4 regions of the Kitasatospora sp. NPDC056138 genome follow, and region 1 is predicted to be linked to each of the others. Evidence: riboswitches for the same ligand, from Rfam matches in the RefSeq annotation. Region 1 holds a riboswitch; each other region holds the start of a gene.
What was found. Region 1 has a riboswitch for cyclic di-AMP ahead of ACFC1R_RS05805 (NlpC/P60 family protein). Riboswitches for the same ligand answer to the same signal wherever they lie in the genome.
Positions count from the first base shown of each region.

Region 2: it holds a riboswitch for cyclic di-AMP, as region 1 does, so the genes downstream of both, ACFC1R_RS29280 (M23 family metallopeptidase) here and ACFC1R_RS05805 (NlpC/P60 family protein) in region 1, are expected to answer to the same signal.
Region 3: it holds a riboswitch for cyclic di-AMP, as region 1 does, so the genes downstream of both, ACFC1R_RS22005 (M23 family metallopeptidase) here and ACFC1R_RS05805 (NlpC/P60 family protein) in region 1, are expected to answer to the same signal.
Region 4: it holds a riboswitch for cyclic di-AMP, as region 1 does, so the genes downstream of both, ACFC1R_RS35165 (transglycosylase family protein) here and ACFC1R_RS05805 (NlpC/P60 family protein) in region 1, are expected to answer to the same signal.

Region 1 is NZ_JBHJVK010000005.1:177,479-182,921, forward strand. Features, by position in the region: gene ACFC1R_RS05795 (NYN domain-containing protein) at 1-1,245, shown strand, start outside; gene ACFC1R_RS05800 (NlpC/P60 family protein) at 1,470-2,498, shown strand; cyclic di-AMP (ydaO/yuaA leader) riboswitch at 2,800-2,976, shown strand; gene ACFC1R_RS05805 (NlpC/P60 family protein) at 2,987-4,120, shown strand; gene ACFC1R_RS05810 (NlpC/P60 family protein) at 4,309-5,373, shown strand; gene ACFC1R_RS05815 (hypothetical protein) at 5,433-5,443, shown strand, end outside.
Region 2 is NZ_JBHJVK010000060.1:39,617-45,059, reverse strand. Features, by position in the region: gene ACFC1R_RS29295 (MDR family MFS transporter) at 1-1,423, opposite strand, end outside; tRNA gene ACFC1R_RS29290 (tRNA-Pro) at 1,576-1,649, opposite strand; tRNA gene ACFC1R_RS29285 (tRNA-Gly) at 1,825-1,895, shown strand; partial or broken gene ACFC1R_RS29280 (M23 family metallopeptidase) at 2,184-2,567, opposite strand; cyclic di-AMP (ydaO/yuaA leader) riboswitch at 2,717-2,872, opposite strand; gene ACFC1R_RS29275 (DUF6348 family protein) at 3,286-4,065, shown strand; gene ACFC1R_RS29270 (hypothetical protein) at 4,085-4,279, opposite strand; gene ACFC1R_RS29265 (PP2C family protein-serine/threonine phosphatase) at 4,714-5,443, opposite strand, start outside.
Region 3 is NZ_JBHJVK010000036.1:62,933-68,375, forward strand. Features, by position in the region: gene ACFC1R_RS21990 (TetR/AcrR family transcriptional regulator) at 155-724, opposite strand; gene ACFC1R_RS21995 (alpha/beta fold hydrolase) at 724-1,533, opposite strand; gene ACFC1R_RS22000 (2-hydroxymuconate tautomerase) at 1,667-1,870, shown strand; cyclic di-AMP (ydaO/yuaA leader) riboswitch at 2,042-2,200, shown strand; gene ACFC1R_RS22005 (M23 family metallopeptidase) at 2,213-3,148, shown strand; gene ACFC1R_RS22010 (hypothetical protein) at 3,240-4,103, opposite strand; gene ACFC1R_RS22015 (GNAT family N-acetyltransferase) at 4,174-4,782, shown strand; gene ACFC1R_RS22020 (sensor domain-containing protein) at 4,854-5,443, shown strand, end outside.
Region 4 is NZ_JBHJVK010000093.1:16,528-21,970, forward strand. Features, by position in the region: gene ACFC1R_RS35160 (hypothetical protein) at 1-232, shown strand, start outside; cyclic di-AMP (ydaO/yuaA leader) riboswitch at 926-1,095, shown strand; gene ACFC1R_RS35165 (transglycosylase family protein) at 1,082-2,212, shown strand; gene ACFC1R_RS35170 (hypothetical protein) at 2,420-2,620, shown strand; gene ACFC1R_RS35175 (hypothetical protein) at 2,628-3,182, opposite strand; gene ACFC1R_RS35180 (LacI family DNA-binding transcriptional regulator) at 3,550-4,593, opposite strand; gene ACFC1R_RS35185 (glycoside hydrolase family 13 protein) at 4,595-5,443, opposite strand, start outside.

The DNA of each region.
Region 1 (5,443 bases):
GCGCTGGGCGGACTGCCGGGCGTCGACGTGCCCGCCTCGCTGCGCCAGTACGCGAAGTTCACCCCGGCCCGCCGGGCCAAGTACGCGGGGACGGCGCTGGCCGCCGCCCTGGAGTCGGAGCCGCTGTTCCGGCTTCGGATAGCGGACCGGCTTCGGCTGGGCCAGCCCGATCTGGTCAGGGCGCTGGAGGCCGGGAGCGTGCCCGGCGCCGCCGACCCGATGGACGTCGCCGCCGCCGCGTACCTGCTGCGGCCGGCGGGCTGGGCCAGGCTGGTGGCCGAGGCCGGGGAACAGGTGGAGCGGGCGGGAGCGGAGGGCGCGGCGGCCGAGGCCGCCCGGCTGGTGGAGAAGCTCCAGGAGGAGCTGGCCGAGGTGCGTTCGCAGGCGCGGGCCGATCTGGACCGCCAGCGGGCCGAGGCCGAGGGCGTCCGCCGGGAGGTGGAGTCGCTGCGCAAGCGGGTCCGCAGTCTGGAGAGCGACACCCGGCGGGCCCAGGCCGAGGCGCGCAAGCTGCAGGTGGAGCTGGACGCGGCCAGGGCCGCCGCCGGTACCGAGCGCAGTGCGGCCGAGGGCGAGGCGCGGCGGCTGCGGCACCGGGTCGCCGAGCTGGAGACGGCCCTCGAGGCCGGTCGCCGTTCGGCCAGGGAGGGGCGCAGCGTCGAGGACATGCGGCTGCGGCTGCTGCTGGACAGCGTGCTGCAGTCGGCGCAGGGCCTCCAGCGCGAGCTGGCACTGCCGGTCTCGCAGATCCGTCCGGCCGACCTGGTGGACGCGGTGGTGCCCGGCTCCGCCTCGCCGAACGACGTGGCCAGGCGCGGGCTGGCGGAGGACGATCCGGCGCTGCTGGACCAACTGCTGGCGATCCCTCAGGTCCACCTGGTGGTGGACGGCTACAACGTCACCAAGACCGGCTATCCGGCCCTGCCGCTGGAGCAGCAGCGGATCCGGCTGCTGGGCGGTCTGGCGATGCTGGCCCAGCGCACCCAGGCAGAGGTGACCTGTGTCTTCGACGGCCAGGACCTGGACGTTCCGGTGATCATGGCGCCGCCGCGCGGGGTCCGGGTGCGGTTCAGCCGGACCGGGGAGACGGCGGACGAGCTGATCCGGCGCCTGGTGCGGGCCGAGCCGCAGGGGCGTCCGGTGGTGGTGGTCTCCGCGGACAAGGAGATCGCCGACGGCGTGCGGAAGGCGGGTGCGCGCCCGGTGGCCTCGGTGCTGCTGCTGAACCGGCTGTCACGCTCCTGACCTGCGGGTTCGATTCCTCCGCCAAGAGCTCGGGCCGGCCTTGACGGGCGGTCGGGATGGCGGCTCCCGGATGTGACGGTTCGGTGAATCCCATGCGGGGGCACGGGGTTGGGGGCGGTGGGGAGTGGCTTTTGACTGCCATCTTCACTAGGGTCTGGCGTCAAACCTATTTTCCGGATTTCCGCCCGATCGGACGGGTCCAGCAGGAAGAAGGAGCTAGACCCTTGGCCACCCACCGCCGTCCCAAGCAGCCGAGCCGTGCGCGGGTCTCCGTGCTGACCGCTGCAGCTGCGACTGCGGTCGCCCTCTCCGCCAACGCGAGTGCCCACGCGGCGCCCGCCCAGCCGAGCAAGGACGAGGTCAAGGTCCAGATCGACCAGCTGAACACCGAGCAGGAGCAGGCAGCCGAGAAGTTCAACGGCGCCCAGGAGCGGGCCGACCAGCTGCGCAAGCAGGCCGACCAGCTGCAGGACCAGGTCGCGCGCGGCCAGGACCAGCTGACGCAGCTGCAGAACAGCCTGTCGGCGGTGGCCGGCGAGCAGTACCGCTCGGGCGGGATCGACCCGACCGTGGCGCTGATGCTCTCCGCCAACCCGGACGGCTACCTGGAGCAGGCCTCCAGCGCCGAGCAGGTCAACCAGACCGAGGCCGACATCCTGAAGGCGCTCAAGGAGCAGCAGGCCCGCCTGGACCAGCAGAAGCAGGAGGCCGCCACGGTCCTCGCCGAGCTGGACCGCAACACCAAGGACCTGAACGACGCCAAGGCGCAGGTGCAGCAGAAGCTGCAGGACGCCACCAACCTGCTCAACACGCTCACCGCGCAGGAGCGGGCCGCGGTGGTGGCTGCCGACCGGGCCTCGCGCGGCGATTCCCGCGCCGACCTCGGCCCGCTGCCGAGCGCGGGCGGCTACGCCGGTGTCGCGGTCGCCGCGGCGTTGAACAAGCGCGGCTCGGACTACGTCTGGGGCGCCGAGGGGCCGAGCACGTTCGACTGCTCGGGTCTGATGCAGTGGGCCTACGCGCAGGCCGGTGTCTCGCTGCCGCGCACCTCGCAGGAGCAGGCCAGCGTCGGGACCAAGGTGCCCTCGCTCGCCCAGGCGCAGCCCGGCGACCTGGTCATCTACGGCAATGACGCGCACCACGTCGGGATGTACATCGGCAACGGCATGGTGGTGCACGCCCCGCACACCGGTGACGTGGTGCGGACGATGCAGGCGGACGCGATGTCGATCCTCACCATCCGCCGCGTCTGACGGCCGACAGCTGCCGGGGTCGGGCACGCGGTGTTCGGCCGCCGAAATCGTCCTGTGATGCAGAGCACTTCCGCGGGCCTTTCCGCTGAAAGTCCGTCAGCCGATCGTGCCGGGACCGTCACTCCGGGTCGATTCACAAACGAACTTGTCGGTGATTCAGAATTTTTTCTGACAAGGATTTGAACGGATCACGGTTTCGTTACTAGTGTCGTGACCTGAACCACCGCACAGTCGATCACTCAATCAGGGTGGCGGCGGGGGTTCCCGCCGAGTCCGAGAGGCAGCGGGGCAGTCCAACTGCCTTACGGGGAAGCCCCATCAGGGGTGCTGCGGATCGGAGCCGGGGAACCACGTTCCTCGGGGTGAATCGGCGCCAGGTCGGCCGGCCGTCGTGGACGGTGGCCGGTGAGGCGTCGTAGGGCATCTCTTCCAGCCCGAACCCGTCAGCTCACCCGGTAGGCGGACGTAGGAAGAAGGAGTCCGCCTTCGTGGCGTCCCATCGTCGTCCCAAGCCTGCAAGCCGTACCCGCGTCACCATCCTGACCGCGGCGGCCGCGACCGCGGTGGCGCTCTCCGCACAGACCGGTGCGCACGCCGACCCGAAGCCGACCAAGGACGAGGTCGCGACCCAGGTCGACCAGCTCGACGGGCAGGCCGAGGCCGCCACCGAGAAGTTCAACGCGGCGACCGAGAAGCAGCAGACCCTGCAGAAGCAGGTCAGTGACCTGCAGGACCAGGTGGCTCGGCAGCAGGATCGGGTGAGCACCGTCCAGCAGGGGCTCGCCGAGATCGCGGCGGAGCAGTACCGCAACGGTGGCATCTCCCCGACGGTCCAGCTGATGCTCTCCAGCTCGCCGGACTCCTTCCTCTCCAGGGCCGACTCGATCCAGCAGGTCGGCCTCTCGCAGGCCGATGCGCTCAAGACGCTCAAGGGCGAGCAGGAGAAGCTCGACCAGCAGAAGGCCGAAGCCCAGCAGAAGCTGGCCGAGCTGGATGCCACCACCAAGGACCTGAAGACGTCGAAGGACGAGGTCCAGGCCAAGCTGGCGCAGGCCAAGGCGCTGCTCGACACCCTGACCCAGCAGGAGCGCGAGGCGCTGCAGGCCGCCCAGGACAAGGCCGCCGCCGATGCGGCCGCCAGCGCCCGCGCCTCGCGCGACAGCAGCCGCGCCGACCTCTCCTCCGGTGGTTCAGGTGGTTCCGGTGGTTCAGGCAGCAGCAGCAAGAGCGGTGGCAGCAGGGCCGGCGGCAGCGTCAACGTGCCGTCCGGTTCGTACGCCGCCGCCGCGGTGGCCGCCGCCGAGTCGCAGGAGGGCAAGCCCTACCTCTGGGGTGCCACCGGTCCGGACGCCTTCGACTGCTCGGGTCTGATGCAGTGGGCGTACGCCAAGGCCGGTGTCTCGCTGCCGCGCACCTCGCAGGAGCAGGCCTCGGCCGGCACCAACATGGGCACCGACATCTCCAACGCCCGTCCCGGTGACCTGATCATCTTCTACGACGACCAGCACCACGTCGGCATGTACGTGGGCGGCGGTCAGGTCATCCACGCGCCGCGGGCCGGCAAGCCCGTCCAGTACATGAGCGCCACCGTGCTGCCCATCTCGGCGATCGTCCGGGTCTGACCCGTACCCGATCGACCGCAGGCCCGGCCCTCCCCGTGGGGGCCGGGCCTGCGGCGTTTCCGGAAAGTCGAGTTGATGTCCTATTAGTGGCCAAATATTCGGTGTTACAGGGGTTTGGACTAGATCCTCCGGACTCGCTAACGTCTGGCCCCGGACCTTAGCCGAGGACGAATGGAGCAGCCGCCCCGATGTCGATGCACCGCCGTTCCCCCCTGCCGGGCACGCAGCGGCTGGCCCGCGCCCTGGTGCTCACGGCAGCGGCCACCACCGCGCTCGGCATGACGCTCGGTGGCCCGGCCCAGGCCGCCCCGGGCCTGCCCGCCGACCCGCCGTCCAAACAAGAGGTCAAGGCGCAGGTCGACCGGCTGTACGAGGAGGCCGAACAGGCCTCGGAGCGCTTCAACGCCGCCCAGGAGTACCAGAAACGCCTGCAGGGAGAGGCCGACGGGCTCCAGGGCCAGGTGGTCGCCGCGCAGGAGGAACTGAACCGGCTGCGCACCGACCTCGGAGCGGTGGCCGCCGCCCAGTACCGTGCGGGGGGTATCGACCCGGCCGTGGCGCTGATGCTGGACTCCGACCCGGACGGCTACCTCAACCGGGCCCGCAGCCTCAACCAGGCCGCCGAGCGGCAGGGTGCCACCGTCCGGCAGGTGATCGACCGGCAGCTGAGGCTCGACCAGCGCCGCGCCGAGACCACCGCCAAGCTCGCCGAGCTGGAGGAGGCCCGCCGCGCGCTCACCGAGAGCAAGCAGCAGATCCAGCAGCGGCTGACCCAGGCCCAGCGGCTGCTCAACGGCCTCGGGGCGGCCGAGCGGTCCAGGCTGGACGCCGAGGACGCCGAGGCGGCCGAGCAGCGCGCCACCCGGGGCACCGACCGGCTCGACCTCGGTGACCAGCCGGCCTCCTCCGAACGCGCCGCCGCCGCGTTCGCCGCCGCCGTCTCCCGGATCGGCTCGCCCTACGTCTACGGATCCACCGGCCCGCGTACCTTCGACTGCTCCGGTCTGATGTACTGGAGCTGGCGGCAGGCCGGAGTGACCCTGCCGCGCACCTCGCAGGCGCAGCTGTACGCGGGGCGGCGAGTGAGCCTGAGCGAGGCGCGACCGGGAGACCTGGTGATCTTTTTCAGGGACATGCACCACGTCGGCATGTACGCCGGCGGCGGGGTGGTCGTGCACGCGCCCTACCCGGGCGCCCGGGTCCGTTACGAGAGTGTGAAGGCGATGCCGGTGGCCGGGGTGGTGCGGGTCTGAACGCGGACCAGGAGCCACTGGTCACCGACCTGCCCCGGCCGACCGGGGCAGGTCGGCCCTTGCTGTCCCG
Region 2 (5,443 bases), on a different contig from region 1:
GCATGGTGGCCACAGCGTCCGAATCCCGGACGAACAGTGCCGTCACGGCCGCCACCAGGGCCAGTGCGGCGGCCACCAGGAAGGCGGCGTGGTACGCGGCGAGGTTCGCCGTGGGCGTACCTCCGGACGTGGTGGTGACGGTGCCGATCGCGGTCAACACGGTGCCGAGCACGGCCACCCCGAGCGCCGAACCGAGCTGGCGCTGGGCGTTGTAGAGGGTCGAGGCGCCGCCGGTGGAGCGGGCCGGGACGGTGGCGAAGGCGGCGGTCTGCGAGGGCATGAAGACGTGCGCCATGGCGAACCCGGTGACGAACAGCAGGGCCCGGACCGCCCAGAGGTCGCTGTCCGGGCCGATGGTCGCCATCAGCGCGAGGCAGAGCGCGACCACGGTCGCCCCGACGGCGAGCAGTCTGCGCGGACCCACCCTCGGGTAGAGCCGGCCGGCCACCTGGGAGGCGATCATCACGCCGATCGCCTCGGGGAAGACCATCAGCCCGCTGTGCAGCGCGTCCATCCCGAGCGCGTCCTGCATCAGCAGGGGGAAGAGGTAGAGCATGCCGAGGAAGGCGGCACCGGAGAAGAGCGAGAGCAGGTTGGCGGTCCGGAAGATCCGGTCGCGGAACAGCCGCAGGTCCAGCATCGGCTCGGGGCGCCGGAGTTCGACCACCACCAGGGCCACCAGGGCGACCGCGCCCAGCAGGGCCGAGGCCAGGATGCCGGCACTCCCCCAACCCCGGTCGGCCCCCTCGGAGAGCGCGTACATCACCAGGCCGAGGCCGAGCCCGGCGAGCAGGAACCCGGCCGGGTCGAAGCGGTGGGCGGCGTCCGAGCGGTAGTCGGGCAGGAACAGCAGGCCGAAGAGCAGGGCCAGCACGCCGATCGGGACGTTGACGATGAAGACCCAGTGCCAGGACCGGCTGTCCACCAGCCAGCCGCCGAGCACCGGCCCGAGCGCGGGCGCCACCGCGGTCGGCAGCATCAGCACCCGGGTGGCCCGCATCCGCTCCTCCTGCGGGAAGGCCCGGAACAGCATGGTCATCCCGACCGGGGTGAGCAGGCCGCCGGCCGACCCCTGGAAGATCCGATAGGCCGTCAGCCGGTCGAGGCTGCCCGCGGTTCCGCAGAGCAGCGAGGCGAGCGTGAACAGGGCGAGCGCGGCCAGGAAGACCCGGCGGGTGCCGAACCGGTCGCCCAGCCAGCCGGAGAGCGGGACGAACACGGCGAGGCTCACCAGGTAGCCGACGTTGACCACGCCGACCGAGGCCGGATCCACGTCGAACTGCCGCCCGATCGACGGCAGCGCCACGTTGACGATCGTGGTGTCCATGATCGACATGAAGAGTGCGGCGACGAAGACCGCGCCGACGGCGACCTTCGGATCGAGCCCCCTCCGGCGGGCGGCGGGCTGGTCGGCGGCTGTCATCTGGTTCTCGCTGTCCTCGGGGCGTGGGTGTGCACTGACCGAAACACTTGGTGAACGATCAACATTCCAGGTTGCCCGAACCGCCTCCGGAACGCCAGGAGTCCCGGGAAAGCCAACAGGGCCCCGCCCTCAGACGAGACCCTGCCGCACTGTCGGGGTGACCGGATTCGAACCGACGGCCTTCCGCTCCCAAAGCGGACGCGCTACCAAACTGCGCCACACCCCGTGGTGCCGAGAGGAAGCGTACACGTCGGCCGGTCCGCCCTCGCCGCTATATCGCGAGGCCGTCGGACATGCCCGGAACCGAAAGCAGTGTGCAAGCAACCGACCGAACCAGGTAGGCTGACCCCGTCCTCGTGACCGACAGGTGCTCGGGGGCGTCGTGTGCGCAGTTCCGGCATGCGGGTGTAGCTCAATGGTAGAGCCCCAGTCTTCCAAACTGGTCACGCGAGTTCGATTCTCGTCACCCGCTCAAACCAATCGGGGCCCCTGCCCCCCGGATTGACCGTCGGCCAGGGGCCCGAAGTCGTCTGTGCCGGCGTCAGGTCGGCGCCGGCCCGCGCGGCCGGATCCGCCCGAAGGCCGGGCCGGCGGCAGCGCACGGGCCCACTCCCCAGGGGCCCGGACGGCCCGCTCCTGCCACCGCGACGTCCTGCAGCCGGTCCGCCCCACCCCTCCCCCGCCGCGACGGGGAGCGCTGCGGCGGGACCGCGGTGGCACGCGGCGCACGGCAGCGGGGCGGGATGTGACCGGGGGTGCGTCAGACCCGGACGCCGTGGGCGGCGAGGTAGCTCACCGGGTTGATGTCGGAGCCGTACGCCGGGCCGGTGCGGACCTCGAAGTGCAGGTGCGGGCCGGTGACGTTGCCGGTGGCGCCGGAGCGGCCGATCTGCTGGCCGGTCCCCACGGACTGCCCGGTCTTCACGGTGATCGCCGAGAGGTGGGCGTACTCGGAGTACTTGCCGTCGGTGTGCCTGATCACGACCTGGTTGCCGTACGAGCCGCCCCAGCCGGTGGCGACCACGGTGCCGGTGGTGACCGCCTTGACGGTGGTGCCGGTGGCGACCAGGAAGTCCACCCCGGTGTGGTAGCCGCTGGCCCATGCGGAACCGGCCGCGTGGTACGGGGTGCCGAGGTGCGGGTTGGCCACCGGAGAGGTGTAGGCCGGGGCGGCCTGGGCGGTCACCACGGTGGCGGGCAGCGCGAGAGCGGCACCGGTCACACCGGCGACGACCGCGAGGCGGGCGAATCGGGGCAGGCGGGAACGACGGTTGTCCTGTGCGGACATGGGGGGAGTCCTCTCCGACGCCTGCGAGGTGAGCTGTCGGGTTCGGGCAGGGAGTAGCCCGGCCGCACGGATGCGGCTTCACCCCTAGCCGTCCCGGATCTCCGGGCTCGGCGACTTACCTGTGGGTCCCCCGCTCCTGCCGTGCACTGCGCTGAAGTGCAGCCCCCGGGCAGCGGCAGGACTCGGCGTTCCACCCGGCGGGCCGACCCGGACGGTGGCCGGGCTGGGTGAGTAGAAAAACCGATCCGACGTACACAGAGCAAGCCCGTCTCAGTCCGGACATAAGGAAGACATAAAGACATCGGGGCCCGAGGTCACTCTCCGGCCAGGGCGGACTGCTCTGTGCAGCCCCCGCCGTCACGATCGGCCGGACAGATTGGTACAGATGGTCACGAATCACACCGTCTGCACGCATTCGGGCACGCTCCGGCACCCCCGGAAGAATCCCCGGTGACCTCCGTCACCCCGCCCGCACCCGGCGTAACTGACGGTCCGTTTCCCGCCGGGGCCCGCGGCCGATAATCTCGCCTCGCGTTCGACTTACCGATCATTTATTCGAGCTAGGAGCCCGCCCGTGCGTCCGCAGGACCGAATGGCCGTCATCCAGCGCAGCGTGGTCCGCGAAATGGCGCAGTTCGGCGTGGAGTTCACGGTGGACGGCGAGGTGGTCCGGGGTCCGGGGACCACGGCGGTGGCCGTCCGTGAGCACCCGGGGGACGGCGGGAGCGGTCACGTGGACCTCGGCTTCGTCCTCGACCTCGGCCGCGCGGACGCCCCGGTGGTCTGGGACTGCGCGGCAGGACTCGGCAAGACCGAGGAGGAGAAGCTCGACAACGCCGTGAAGATGTGGGCCACCACCACCGCCTCCACCGTGGTGGAGCTGCTGGAGCACCGGGGTGAGCACGGCGACCACTACCGGCCCGCCGAGCTGGCCGGCTGGCAGGCGATCCAGGGCCCGGCGGCGGTCTTCGGCTTCGGCAACGAGCAGTTGGCCGGCTGGCTGGCCGACCACCAACCGCTGCCGGCCCTCGCCGAGGCGCTCCGCCCCGAGCTCACCGGTCCGCAGCTGAACGGCGTGAAGCTGTTCCTCGGCGGACGGGCCGGGGACGACATCGCCGAGGTCCGGGTGAACGGAGAGGTCTCGGAGGCCGCCTCGGCCGCGCTGCACGCCCTGGACTGGCCGCGCGGCGAGCGGTTCTGCTGGGCGCGCCTGTTCGTCCTGCTGGTCGCCGAGGGCGGAGTGCAACCCGCACCCGTACGCCCCGCGCCGGAACCCGTGCTCCGCACGGTCACCGCCCCCCGGCGGGGACTGCTGGGGCGGGTCAGGCGGGCCCTGCGGTCCGCCCGGCGGTAGGCCGGTCCCCGACGACGGGTCAGCCGGAGAAGGACTGAAGGCTCTTGGCCACCGAGGACAGGAAGTTCCTGATCGGCTCCGCCGCCGTCGACGCACTGAGCATGAATCCGAAAAGCGCCGAGATGACCGCGTGGCTGGTCTTCAACTGCTTGTTGCGGATGAAAATGAAGACGAGGGCACCGAACAGCACCAGTGCGGAGACGGAGAGCACCACCCGGACTCACTTCCTTACTTCGTTGCGGGGCTTCATCGGGAAGCCCTGTGGCGATGCCGGAGCCCGGCCTGTCAGGCGGGGCACGGGCCGCCGAACGGCGCCGACCGAGAGCCGCATGCAGACGCCCCCAACCCCCGAGTACCGATACCGACCAGCCCCGCCCCGACTCAGTGTGGTCGGTCGTGCGGACTGCGTAAAGGCATAGCCGAAAGCCGGGTTCGAAGTTCCTGGCATGTGAGACGAATTTCCGCCGACCGAGACGATAGCCGAGAGGTTCTGACGGGATGTCGGCAGGGGCACGGTGACCGGCCCGGTCAGTGGTGATCGATCGGTCGGGCACCGGCCCGGGCACCGCGTCGACGGGCCGTCAGGATTGGCCGAAGATCGGCTGCCGGACTTGACACACATGTCCGGTGTTCGAATTCACCACCGGTTCACCGCCGCCAGAGCAGCAGCACCGCCCGGTCGTCGTTGACGTCCTTGGCGACCGTCTCGATCAACCGCACCGCCGCGCCCCGGCTGCCGCTCTGCAGCAGCGCCCCGGCGACCAGCCGGTCGGCCTCGCCCATCAGCCGGTCCATGCCCTCGGAGAGGTCGCGCCCCGGCACCTCGACCATGCCGTCGGTGCAGAGCATCAGCAGGTCGCCCCGGTTCAGCCGGCCGCGCGCACCCTCGAACTTGGCGCCGTCGTAGATCCCGAGCAGCGGGCCCTCGGCCGCCTCCTGGACCTCCCAGCGCCCGGCCCCCGACAGCCGCTGCATCCCGGGCAGGTGCCCGGCGGAGAGCAGTTCGTACTCTCCGGTGTCCAGGTCCAGCACCAGGTGGACGGCGGTGGCGAAGCCCTCCTCCCAGTCCTGCCGCAGCAGGTAGCCGTTGGCCGCGGGCAGGAACTCGTGCGCGGGGAGCGAGCCGAGCAGGCCGCCGAACGCCCCGGACAGCAGCAGGGCGCGCGAGCCCGCGTCCATGCCCTTGCCGGAGACGTCAGCCAGGACGCACTCCAGCACCCGTCGGCCGGGCCCGGTCCTGGCGGCCACCACGAAGTCGCCGGAGAAGGACTGGCCACCGGCCGGGCGCAGCGCCATGTCCGCGTACCAGCCGTCGGGCAGCGCCGGGACCTGGCTCTGCACCCTCAGCCGTTCGCGAAGGTCGAAGAGCATGGTGCCG
Region 3 (5,443 bases), on a different contig from region 1:
ACGTCCCGCAGCCGTCCGTCCGGCCGCCCGCCGACGAGCACCCGCACCCCGGCCGGTGAACCGCCCGGTGGTCGGGGCCTGTTGGCCACCCTGCGCGCCGGGGTGGCACCCCGTCAAGCCCGGGGTGGCGGTGCGGGCCGGTCCCCTCCCCGCCTCAGGCCGCGGGCCAGGCCCGCAGGCCCTCGGTCAGCACCCGGACCAGCCGCTCCCGGGTCACCGTCAGGTCCTCGGTCAGTTGGAAGGCACCGCCGGTGGAGAGCGAGGCGAAGCCGTGGGCCACCGAACGCACCGCACGGGCCGCGTGGATCGCCTCCGAGCCCTCCAGCCCGTACCCGCGCAGCACCGCCAGGATCACGCCGACCAGCCGGGCGGCCGCGTACTGCAGCTCCTCGTCGTCCTGCGGGGCCTGCGGCAGGGCGGCGTACCGGTGCGGGTGGCGGACCGCGTAGTCCAGGTAGGCCGCCAGCAGGGCCTCGACCGCTTCGTCCCGGCTGCGTCCCAGCACCGCCGTGGCCAGCTGCTCGGCGAGGTCCTCGGTGACCCGGACGGCGACCAGCCGGCGCAGTTCGGTCAGGCCGCCGCTGACGTGCTTGTAGAGGGAGGGGGTGGCGACGCCGGCCCGGGCGGCCACGGCGGCCAGGGTGAGGGCCTCGGGACCCTGTTCGTCGATCAGCGTGAGGGCGTGGCCGACGACGGCGGCGGGGGTGAGTCCGACCCTGGGCATCAGGCGACCTCGTGCAGGAAGGGGAGCAGGGCGTCGGCGGTGGCCTCGGGGAACTCCGCCATCGGGTAGTGCCCGGCACCGTCGATCATCACCTTACGGCCCCTCAGTGCCGCGGCCTGCCGGTCGGCGAGCTCGGCCGGGTCGGGGAAGTCGACGTCCCTGCCGCCCATCAGCACCAGCGCCGGGCAGTGCACCGCCGCCGCCGAGCCGAGGGCCGCGGAGTCGCCGTTCAGGTAGCCCCGGGTGGCGGTCTTCCGGCCGGGGGTGCGCAGCGCGGCCACCAGTGCGGCCCGGTGGGCCTCGAAGTCGGCGGGCCTGCGCGAGGGGTAGTAGTACCGCTGGGCGAGGCCCCAGATGCCGGGGAAGGCCAGCACCAGCGGGCCGAGCACCTTCGTCACCGCCTGCTGGAGGGCGTTCGCCCGGTGCTCGACGAAGGCGTCGATCAGGGCGATCCCGGCCACCCGTACGGGGGCGCGCCCGGCCGCTTCGACCACGGTGGCGCCGGTGTACGAGTTGCCGACCAGGACGGCCCGCTCGATGCCCAGGTGGTCGAGCAGGGCGAGCACGTCGTCCGCGATCGCGCCGGGGGAGTAGTCGTCCCAGGCGATCGAGGACTCGCCGAAGCCACGCAGGTCCATGGTGACCACCCGGTGGCCGGCCGCGGTGAGCAGCGGCCGCAGGTACCGGTACGAGGCGCGGGAGTCGAGCATCCCGGGCAGCAGCACCACCGGGGTGCCGTCGGTGGGCGTGCCGCTGTCGTCGAACGCGATCCGGCCGCCGGGGACGTCGAGGTACCGGGTGTCCGACATGTACTGCCTCCACTGTTGTTGGCTGCTTCCTGTAGCCATAAAGCTAAGGCTAATAGCCTTAGCCGTCAAGGTGGTCCGCCGGACCGTGCGGTACGGTGCGGCTGATCGCAGAGCCGGACCGTGGGGAGTCGTCATGCCGTTCATCAACGTCAAGCAGCTGGCCGGTCGCACCGAGGAGCAGAAGGCCGAGATCGCGCGCGAACTCACCGAGGCCTACGCCCGGATCACCGGTGTGAAGCCGGAGAACATCTGGGTGGCGATCGAGGAACTGCCGCGCGAGAACTGGGCGATCGCCGGGACGACCTTCGCCGAGTGGGACCGGCAGGCCCGGGGCTGAGCCCTCCGGTGGATAACGGGCCGTCATGGGGCGAGCTGGCCAATCGTCACAAATCGCCCATTGCGCCCCAGGAAGCCAGGACTGCACCAATCGCGCAGCTTGGAATCATGGGCTTCTCGGATTAACGTTTGATAACGCAGCGCGGTCGGCAACGCCGTACCCGAACGGCACCGTGCGCCGTCGCCCAATCCTCTGGGCCTGCCCGTGCGGCGGGCCCGGGAGCCGGGGAACCACGTTCCTGGGGTGAATCGGGTGGGCCTCGGTCCGCCCGTAGGAGACCTTCCTGCTCCGAACCCGTCAGCTAACCCGGTCGGCGCGAAGGAAGGAAAGGAGCGCGCCTCCGTGGCGTCCTTGTCGCACACCCCCGCCAACCTCGGGATCGGCACGCTCGGGTTCGGCACCCAGCTGCTCGAACCCCCGCAGGAGCAGGCCGTCGACACCGACGCGGCGGCCCGGCACCGGATGCCCCGTCAGCCGCGCACCGGCGGCTCGCTGCTCGGCGTGACCGCGATGGCCGCCGGCCTGGGCGCCACCGGACTCGCCACCGCGGGGTCGGCCGCCGCGGCCACCCCCGCCCAGCCGCCCGCCCCCGCACCGGCGCTCTCGGTCCCGGACACGGCTTCGGAGCACGTCCTCTCCGCCGACCCCGGACTGGCCCTCGCCGCCCGGATCCAGCAGCAGGCCGACGGCCAGCGCACCTCGGTCGAGGAGTCCGCCCGGCTGGCCGCCGCACAGGAGGCCGAGGCCAAGCGGGCCGCCCAGCAGGCCGGGGCTCAGGTCACGGCCGAGGCTCAGACCACGGCCGAAGCCCAGGCCACGGCCGAGACCCAGAGCACGGCCGAGCGCGACCGGCTCGGCACCCTGGAGCTGCCGACCGTCAACTACACCCTCGCGGCGCAGTCCTCCCCGGCCGCTTCGCACTGGGCCCACCTGAACACCGGCCTGGACTTCGCGGCCCCGACCGGCACCCCGGTCACCGCCCTCGGCGCGGGCACGGTCACCTCGGCCGGCTGGTCCGGTGCGTACGGGTACCGGGTGATCCAGACCCTGCCCGACGGCACCGAGATCTGGTACTGCCACCTCTCCGCCATCTCCGCCGCCTCCGGCCCGGTCGCCGCCGGCACCCGGCTCGGCAAGGTCGGTACGACCGGGAACTGCCCCGGCCTCCGGTCGGGAGGCGCCCCCATCGGTCCGCACCTCCACCTGGAGGTCCGCCCCGGCGGCGGGGCCCCGGTCGACTCGCTCGCCTGGCTCCGGTCCCACGGCCTCCAGCCGTAGGCCGACCGGCAGGAACCTCCGGCGGGCCCGCCGTGCGCGGTGCGGGCCCGCCGGACACCCCCGAGGGCGGTTCCCGGCCGACGGCGCGCGATCAGGCCCCCGTGCCCGCCAGGTACTCCTCGATCTCCTCGGTGCCCGGCTCCGGTGCCAGCTCCGCGAACTCCGTCACCAGCAGCTCGGGCAGGCCCGGCACCGTCCACTCCCCGCACAGCCGCAGCGCCTCCGCCGCCACCACGGCCTCGAAGTCCTCGAAGTCCCCGGAGAGTTCGTCGGGCATCGGCAGCCCCAGCGCGTTCAGCCCGGCCAGATTGCGGTAGCTGCGCTGCATCAGCCGGTTCTCCAGCAGTAGCCGGGCGCCGTCCGTGGCCATGCCCACCGAGAGCACGCGGGCCCGGTTCCACCCCTCGTCGCCCTGCACCGGTTCCAGCAGCCCCTGTTCCTCCAGCCAGTCGAAGCACGCGATGCGCTGATCCTCCGTCAGCTCGCAGAACTCCGCCAGCCAGGCCGACACGGCCGCCCCGTCGGCCGTGTCCACCCCGTCCGCGCGCAGCAGCAGGGCGTACAGCCGGGGCCAGGTCACCAGGTGCGGGCGGCGCAGCAGGTCGCAGAGCAGCTCGCCCTGCCACTCGGCCTCCGCGTGCAGCTTCGCCTGCCGCTTGGCGTTCAGCCGCCGGCCCGCCCGCTGGTGGTCGACCAGCAGCCGCACCGCCCGCCCGTACGCCTCCGGCTCGGCCGCGGGCTGTACGTACAGGTACAGCTGCTCGTACAGCAGCTGCTCCAGCAGCGGCGAACTCAGCTCGGGGAAGCCCTCGTGCATCGGTGCGCCGCCGAGTTCCAACAGGGTGAGCACCGTCCGCAGCGCCTCCTCGGGCACCGGCTCGTACCCGTGCTCGGCCGCCCAGGCCAGCAGGTCGGCGGTGCGGGTGAGCGGGGTGAGCTGTAGATCGTGGTTCACGGTACGTACGGTAGCCCGTGCGGCGGCACGGACGCCGCCGGTGGCCCGGCCCGCTGTAGGGTCGGGCGGCATGGAGCCAGAACCGGGCCCCGCGGAGCCTGGCGGGGCCGTGCTGCTGACCGGCCCGCGCCTCGCCATCCGCGAGTTCCACCACACCCCCGCCGACGTGGACGCCCTGTACGCCGTCTTCGGCGACCCCGAAGCCGCCAGGTACCTGCCTTTCGAACCGCGCGACCGCGAGACCTGTGCCGACCAGATCGAGCTCTACGTCGAACAGGCCGAGGCCGACCCGCGCACCGGCTACCGGCTCGCCGTCACCGTGCTCGCCGACGACGAGCCCGCGTACGCCACCCCGATCGGCACCGCCGTCCTCGACCTCGGCGACCACCGCTCCGCCACCCTCGGCTACGCCCTGCGCCGCGACACCTGGGGCCGCGGGTACGCGAGCGAGATCACCTCGGTGCTCTGCGAGTTCGCCTTCCGCACGCTCGGCCTGCACCGCCTCGCCGCCCGGGCCGATCCGGCGAACGCCGCGTCCGTCCGGGTGCTCACCAAGGCCGGCTTCCAGCTGGAGGGCCGGATCCGGCACGACCTGCAGCTGCGCGGCACCTGGTACGACTCGCTGCTCTTCTCGCTGCTGGAGCCCGAGTGGGGCGGCCCCGACGGGGAGCGGGGGTAGGGAGAACCCCACCTCCGGGTCGCCAGCGGGCTCCATACCGGCGACGGCCCGCAACCGGCATCGTGTGGGGTGTGAGCACGGACGACACCAGGGGGCCCGCGATGAGCAGCACCACCACGAGCACCGACGGCACGGGCCCGTACGGCCGTGACACCCACGCCGGGCGATCCGCCGCCGGGCCGGGGCCTTCCCGCTGGGCGGCCCCGGTCAGCGCCGCCACCTGGCGGCAGTTCGGCTTCGCGATGAGCTCCCTGCCCCTTGCCGTGGCGGGCTTCGCGTTCGTCGTCGTCTTCTTCTCGGCCGGACTGGGGCTGGCGCTCACGGCACTGGGGCTGCCGCTGACCGCTCTGATGCTCACCGGGGCCCGGGGGTTCGGCGCCCTGGAGCGGCACCGGGCCCGCACGCTGCTGGGCGCCGAGCTCTCGGGGCCGGCGCCGGTGCGGCCGAGGCGTCCCGGGTTCTGGGGCGGCTGCACGGCCCGGCTGGCCGACCCGGCGGGCTGGAAGGCGGCGCTGTACCAGGTGGTGATGCTCCCCTGGAGCATCGTGAGCTTCGTCCTTTCGACGGTCTTCCTGACGATCGGCTGGGCGCTGACGCTGTACCCCACGTACCACTGGGTGTACCACCGGTACCTGGGCTGGCCGGGTATGCGGGTGGTCGA
Region 4 (5,443 bases), on a different contig from region 1:
CCTGAAGGCCACCGGCTCGCAGCGCCCCGCGCTGGCCCCGCTGGTCATCGGCCCGGAGGCCGACCCCGAGCTGCTGGCCGCGGCCGCCGAGGAGACCGGCTGCCCGAGCGCCGCCCCGCTCGGCACCTACCCGACCGTCGGTCAGCTGATCGCCTCGACCTACCTGGCCGCCCTCAACCTCCCGGCACCGGGCGAGTCCCCGGTCGCCGTCGAGGAGCAGCCGGCCGGCTGAGCGCACACCGGATCCACCCGAGAGGCCCCCTCCGAGGGGCCTCTCGGCGTTTCCGGGCCTCCCGCCGCCCCCGGCACGCCCGAACCCGGCCCTGCGGACCGCAGGGCGGCTCCCGGGCGCGCCCGGCTGGCCGCAGCACCCGGGCGGCCAGCAGCGGGTCAGGTGGACAGCGGCGGGTCGGATGGCCAGGGGCGGGTCAGGTGGACAGCGGCGGGTCGGATGGCCAGGGGCGGGTCAGGTGGCCGGCGGCCAGTGGCGGGTCAGGTGACGCGGGAGCCCTGCGGGTTGCGCGCCCCCTGCCGCCCCCGCCCCGAGTCGGCGCAGATCGGGAGCGTTTGCCTCATTGGCGAACAATTCGGACATCCCCCACCACCCGTTCCACCCGGCCGCGTTGACCTCGATTCCGCCGACGAGTGGGACTTTTCAAAAACTTCACAAACGGCGGACCGACTCGCCGAAAATGCCACCGCGTCACCTGAAAGACAGGCAGATCGCCAACCGGACGGGAGCCCTGAAAGGGGCCCATCGGTTTCCCGGGAAATGTCCATTCGTATTCGATCTTGAGGGGTTGGCAAATGACCTGTGAGGGAGCTCACAGGTGTTTGCGGTTTCAACTTAAGTCTGCTTAACGTGCTCCCCGTTCGTTGACACACGGACCCAGCTCTTCCGGAACGCCGAGTCCTGCCGCCGGAGCAGCTGGCAGCGCAGAACGCACCTACGGCAGGGGCGGGGGAACCAGGTAAGTCGCCCGGGAGCCGGTCAGAAGTGGCCGACTCCGGGCTAGGGGTGAAGCCGTGCACAGCGCGGCCGGGCAACTCCAGCCCGAATCCGACAGCTCACCTCGCAGGCGTGGGAGAGGAACGCACCTTCATGCTGCCCATCAACGCCAACAAGCGTGCCCGCCGTCTGATCGCCGCCACCGGTGTGGTCGGCCTCGGCCTCTCGATCCCCGCCCTCACCGCCGTCGGCGCCTCCGCGGCCACGGTCGCCACCTGGGACAAGGTCGCCCAGTGCGAGAGCAGCGGCAACTGGAGCATCAACACCGGCAACGGCTTCTACGGTGGCCTCCAGTTCACCTCCTCCACCTGGGCCGCCTTCGGTGGCACCCAGTACGCCCCGCAGGCCAACCAGGCGACCAAGGACCAGCAGATCGCCGTCGCCGAGAAGGTCCTCGCCTCGCAGGGCCCCGGCGCCTGGCCGGTCTGCTCGGTCAAGGCCGGCCTCACCAAGGGCGGCACCCCCGCCCAGGTCGACACCAGCGCCGCCGCCCCGGCCGCCGCGCCGAAGCCCGCGACCCCGGCCCCCGCCGCCAAGCCGGCTGCCAAGCCCGCCGCCCAGGCCCCGGCCGCCGCGCCGACCGCGGACAGCGCCCAGTACACCGTGGTGGAGGGCGACTGGCTGTCGACCATCGCCCAGAAGAACAGCGTCGAGGGCGGCTGGCAGAAGCTGTACGACCTCAACAAGTCGCTGCTGACCAGCGGTCCTGACGTCATCTACCCGGGCCAGCAGCTGGCCCTGGGCGGCACCGCCCCCGCCGCCCCGGCCCCCGCCGCGCCGAAGCCGGCCGCCCCGGCCCCCGCCGCCAAGCCCGCCGCCCCGGCCGCCACTCCGGCCGCGACCGGCAGCAAGGCCGCCGCGATCAACTTCGCGCTCTCCAAGGTCGGCCAGGCGTACGTCTACGGTGGCAGCAGCGACGGTGGCTGGGACTGCTCCGGCCTGACCCAGGCCGCGTTCCGCCAGGCCGGCATCTCGCTGCCGCGCGTCGCCGCCGACCAGGCCGACGTCGCCAGCCGCGTCTCGCTGGACAGCCTGCAGCCGGGCGACCTGCTGTTCTGGTCCAACAACGGCAGCAACTCGGGTGTCTACCACGTCGCCATCTACATCGGCGACGGCAAGTACGTCGAGGCCGCCAACCCGAAGGCGGGCGTGAAGATCGAGACCATCGCCAACTACGCCCCGGACTTCGCCGGCCGCGTCTGACGGTCCCTGCGGTGAGGCCGCTGCCCCCGGTGCTCTGGTCGGCGCCGGGGGCAGCGGCCTCACCCGTTCCGGAACGCGCTCCGCGGGGCCGTTCCCGGTCGGGCCGCGCGCCCGTGGACCTGCGCGGTCCGCCCGAGCAGCGGGGCTGGTCAGGCGGCTGCCGTGCCCCTAGAGTCCACGGGAGTACCCACCGGGAGGGGAACCGCCATGGCCAAGGTCACCATCAGCCTGGACAGCGATCTGGCCATCGAGGTCATGCTGCTGTCCGGCACCAGGAGCCCGCAGGACGCGGTGGAGTTGATCGTCCGCGACTACCTGGCCACCGGCCGCCGTACCGAGGCCCGCACGACGGACGCCGCCGACGCCCACCGGACCGAGCCGCGCACGTCCACCGCCGAAGAAGGCTGAGGAGCGGTCACTCCTCCTTGCCGGGGGTCTCACCGTGCTCATCGCCGGATTTCCTGTCCCGGCGCGGCCAGCGGGCACGGGTGAAGACCAGGAGCCCCGCGAAGATCACCGCCGCGACGATCGCACCGATCAGGGTCGCGCCGCGGAACCAGGGCGCCCTGACGTCCATGACGCGCTGCCCGGCGTGTGCGCCGCTGCCGCTCCCCACAACAACGCTCAGCGTCCAGAGGTTCGGCAGCGCGAGCACCACCGCCAGGAGCAGCCAGGCGACCGCCACCTTCCACGGCCGCCGCCGGTGCAGCCCGGCCCAGGCCGCCAGCAGCGGGAGCAGCGTGAAGCAGATCCCGAAGACGAGTCCCAGCAGCAGTCCCGTGCTCAGGTGCCCGTCCACCATGGCACCCACCCGCTGCGACCACCAGCGCGGGATCGTCGCGGCCCAGACGAAGTAGGCGATCACGCCGAGCACCAGCAGTCCCCCGCCGAGCAGCAGCCGTCTGCGCCAGACCGGCCACGCCTCCGGCTCCCCCGTCCGATCCACTCGATCCGCCCGACCAGCTCTCATGGCTCGATGCTGGCAACAAGCGACCCCGCACGCAGCGCGGGACGGGGGTGCACGCCGCCTGCGGGACGGCGGGCCGCCCCGGGGACCGGCCGGACGCTCCCGGGCCGGTGCTGCTCCATCCGGGCGACGGACGACGGGGGTGCGGGGAGCGGGCGACGGGGTGCGAGCTGCGGACTGCGGACGACGGGGGCGGGCGCGGGGTACGGGCTGCGGACGACCGGGGCAGACGCTGACTGCGGGCTGCGAACGACGACTGCGGACGACGGGTGCGGACGCGGGCTGCGGACCTCGGAGCGACAACGCGTCGGCCCGCCGGGCGTATCCCGGCGGGCCGACACGGACTACGGGGCTGCGCCCGGCGGCGGACTCAGTGCGCCCGAGCCCCGGTGGAGCCGCGCATCACCAGTTCCGGCTGGAACATGAACTCGGCGCGCTGCCCGGGGTTTCCGCCGACCTCCTCCAGCAGGGCGTCCACCGCGGCCGTGGCCATCGCCTCGACGGGCTGGCGGATGGTGGTCAGCGGCGGCTCGGTGAAGGCGATCAGCGGCGAGTCGTCGAAGCCGACCACCGAGATGTCCTGCGGCACCGACAGGCCGCGCTGGCGGACCGCACGGATCGCGCCGAGCGCCATCATGTCGCTGCCGCAGACGATCGCGGTGCAGCCCTGGTCGAGCAGGGCGCCCGCGGCCGCGTGCCCGCCCTCCACGCTGAACAGCGTGTGGTGGACCAGGGCCTCGGCCTCCTCGGGGGTCCGGCCGAGCAGTTCCCGGACGGCCGCCGTGAAGCCCTCGATCTTGCGCAGCACCGGGACGTACCGGCGCTGCCCGACGGCCAGGCCGATCTTCTCGTGGCCGAGCTCGACCAGGTGCTGCACGGCCATCCACATCGCAGCCCGGTCGTCCGGCGAGATGAACGGCGCGGCGATCTTCTCGCTGTAGCCGTTGATCAGCACGAACGGGACCTGACGGCCCGTCAGCTTGGCGTACCGGTCATGGTCGGCGGTGGTGTCGGCGTGCAGTCCGGAGACGAAGACGATGCCCGCGACACCCCGGTCGACCAGCATCTCGACCAGTTCGTCCTCGGTGGACCCGCCGGGCGTCTGGGTGCACAGCACCGGGGTGAACCCGTGGCGGCTGAGCACCTGCTCGATCACCTGGGCCAGCGCGGGGAAGATCGGGTTGCTCAACTCGGGGGTGATCAGGCCGATCAGGCCCGCACTGCGCTGGCGCAGCCGGGTCGGCCGCTCGTAGCCGAGCACGTCGAGCGCCGCCAGCACGGTCTGCCGTGTGGTGGCGGAGACGCCCGCCTTGCCGTTGAGGACGCGGCTGACGGTGGCTTCGCTGACCCCCGCCTGCGCCGCGATGTCCGAGAGTCGCGCCGTAGTCACGACCCCAGAGCCTATTGCAACCATCTCAGACCGCCCACCACACGGTGCTGTCCGCCTCCAGCACCGCTTCTCCGGCGTTCACTTCGACGCTCCCGGTGGAGCAGAGCAGCACCCGGCCGGGTGCGCCGACCAGGACCTTCTCGCCCGTGGTGTTCACGGTGCAGACGAAGGAGCCCTCGGCGCTGTCCCGGCGGAAGGTCAGCGTGCCCTCGGGCCCGTCCAGCCAGGTCACCTCGCTGCCCGCGCCGAGGGCGGGCGTCGCCCGGCGGACGGCGAGGGCGGAGCGGTAGAGCTCCAGGGTGGACGTCGGGTCGCCGGTCTGCGCCTCGACGCTCAGCCCGGCCCACTCGGCGGGCTGCGGCAGCCAGCTGGGGCCGCCCGCGGTGGGGCCGAAGCCGTACGGGGCCTCGGTGCCGGACCACGGGATCGGCACCCGGCAGCCGTCCCGGAAACCGTCCTGGCCGGCCTGGCGGAAGAACGAGGGGTCCTGGCGGACCTCGTCGGGCAGGTCGGTGACGTCCGGCAGGCCGAGCTCCTCGCCCTGGTAGAGGTAGGCGGAACCGGGCAGGGCGAGCATCAGCAGGGTGGCGGCGCGGGCGCGGCGCAGGCCGAGCTCGCGGTCGCCGGCGGTGCGGATCTGGGTGCCGCCGGGCGGGTTGCCGAAGCGGGTGGCGTGCCGGGTGACGTCGTGGTTGGAGAGCACCCAGGTGGTGGGGGCGTCGACCGGGCGCATCGAGTCCAGCGAGACGTCGATGACCTCGCGCAGGGCGGCGGCGTCCCAGTGGGTGCCCAGGTACTGGAAGTTGAAGGCCTGGTGCAGCTCGTCGGGGCGGACGTAGTTGGCGGTGCGCTGGACGGTCGGGGTCCAGGCCTC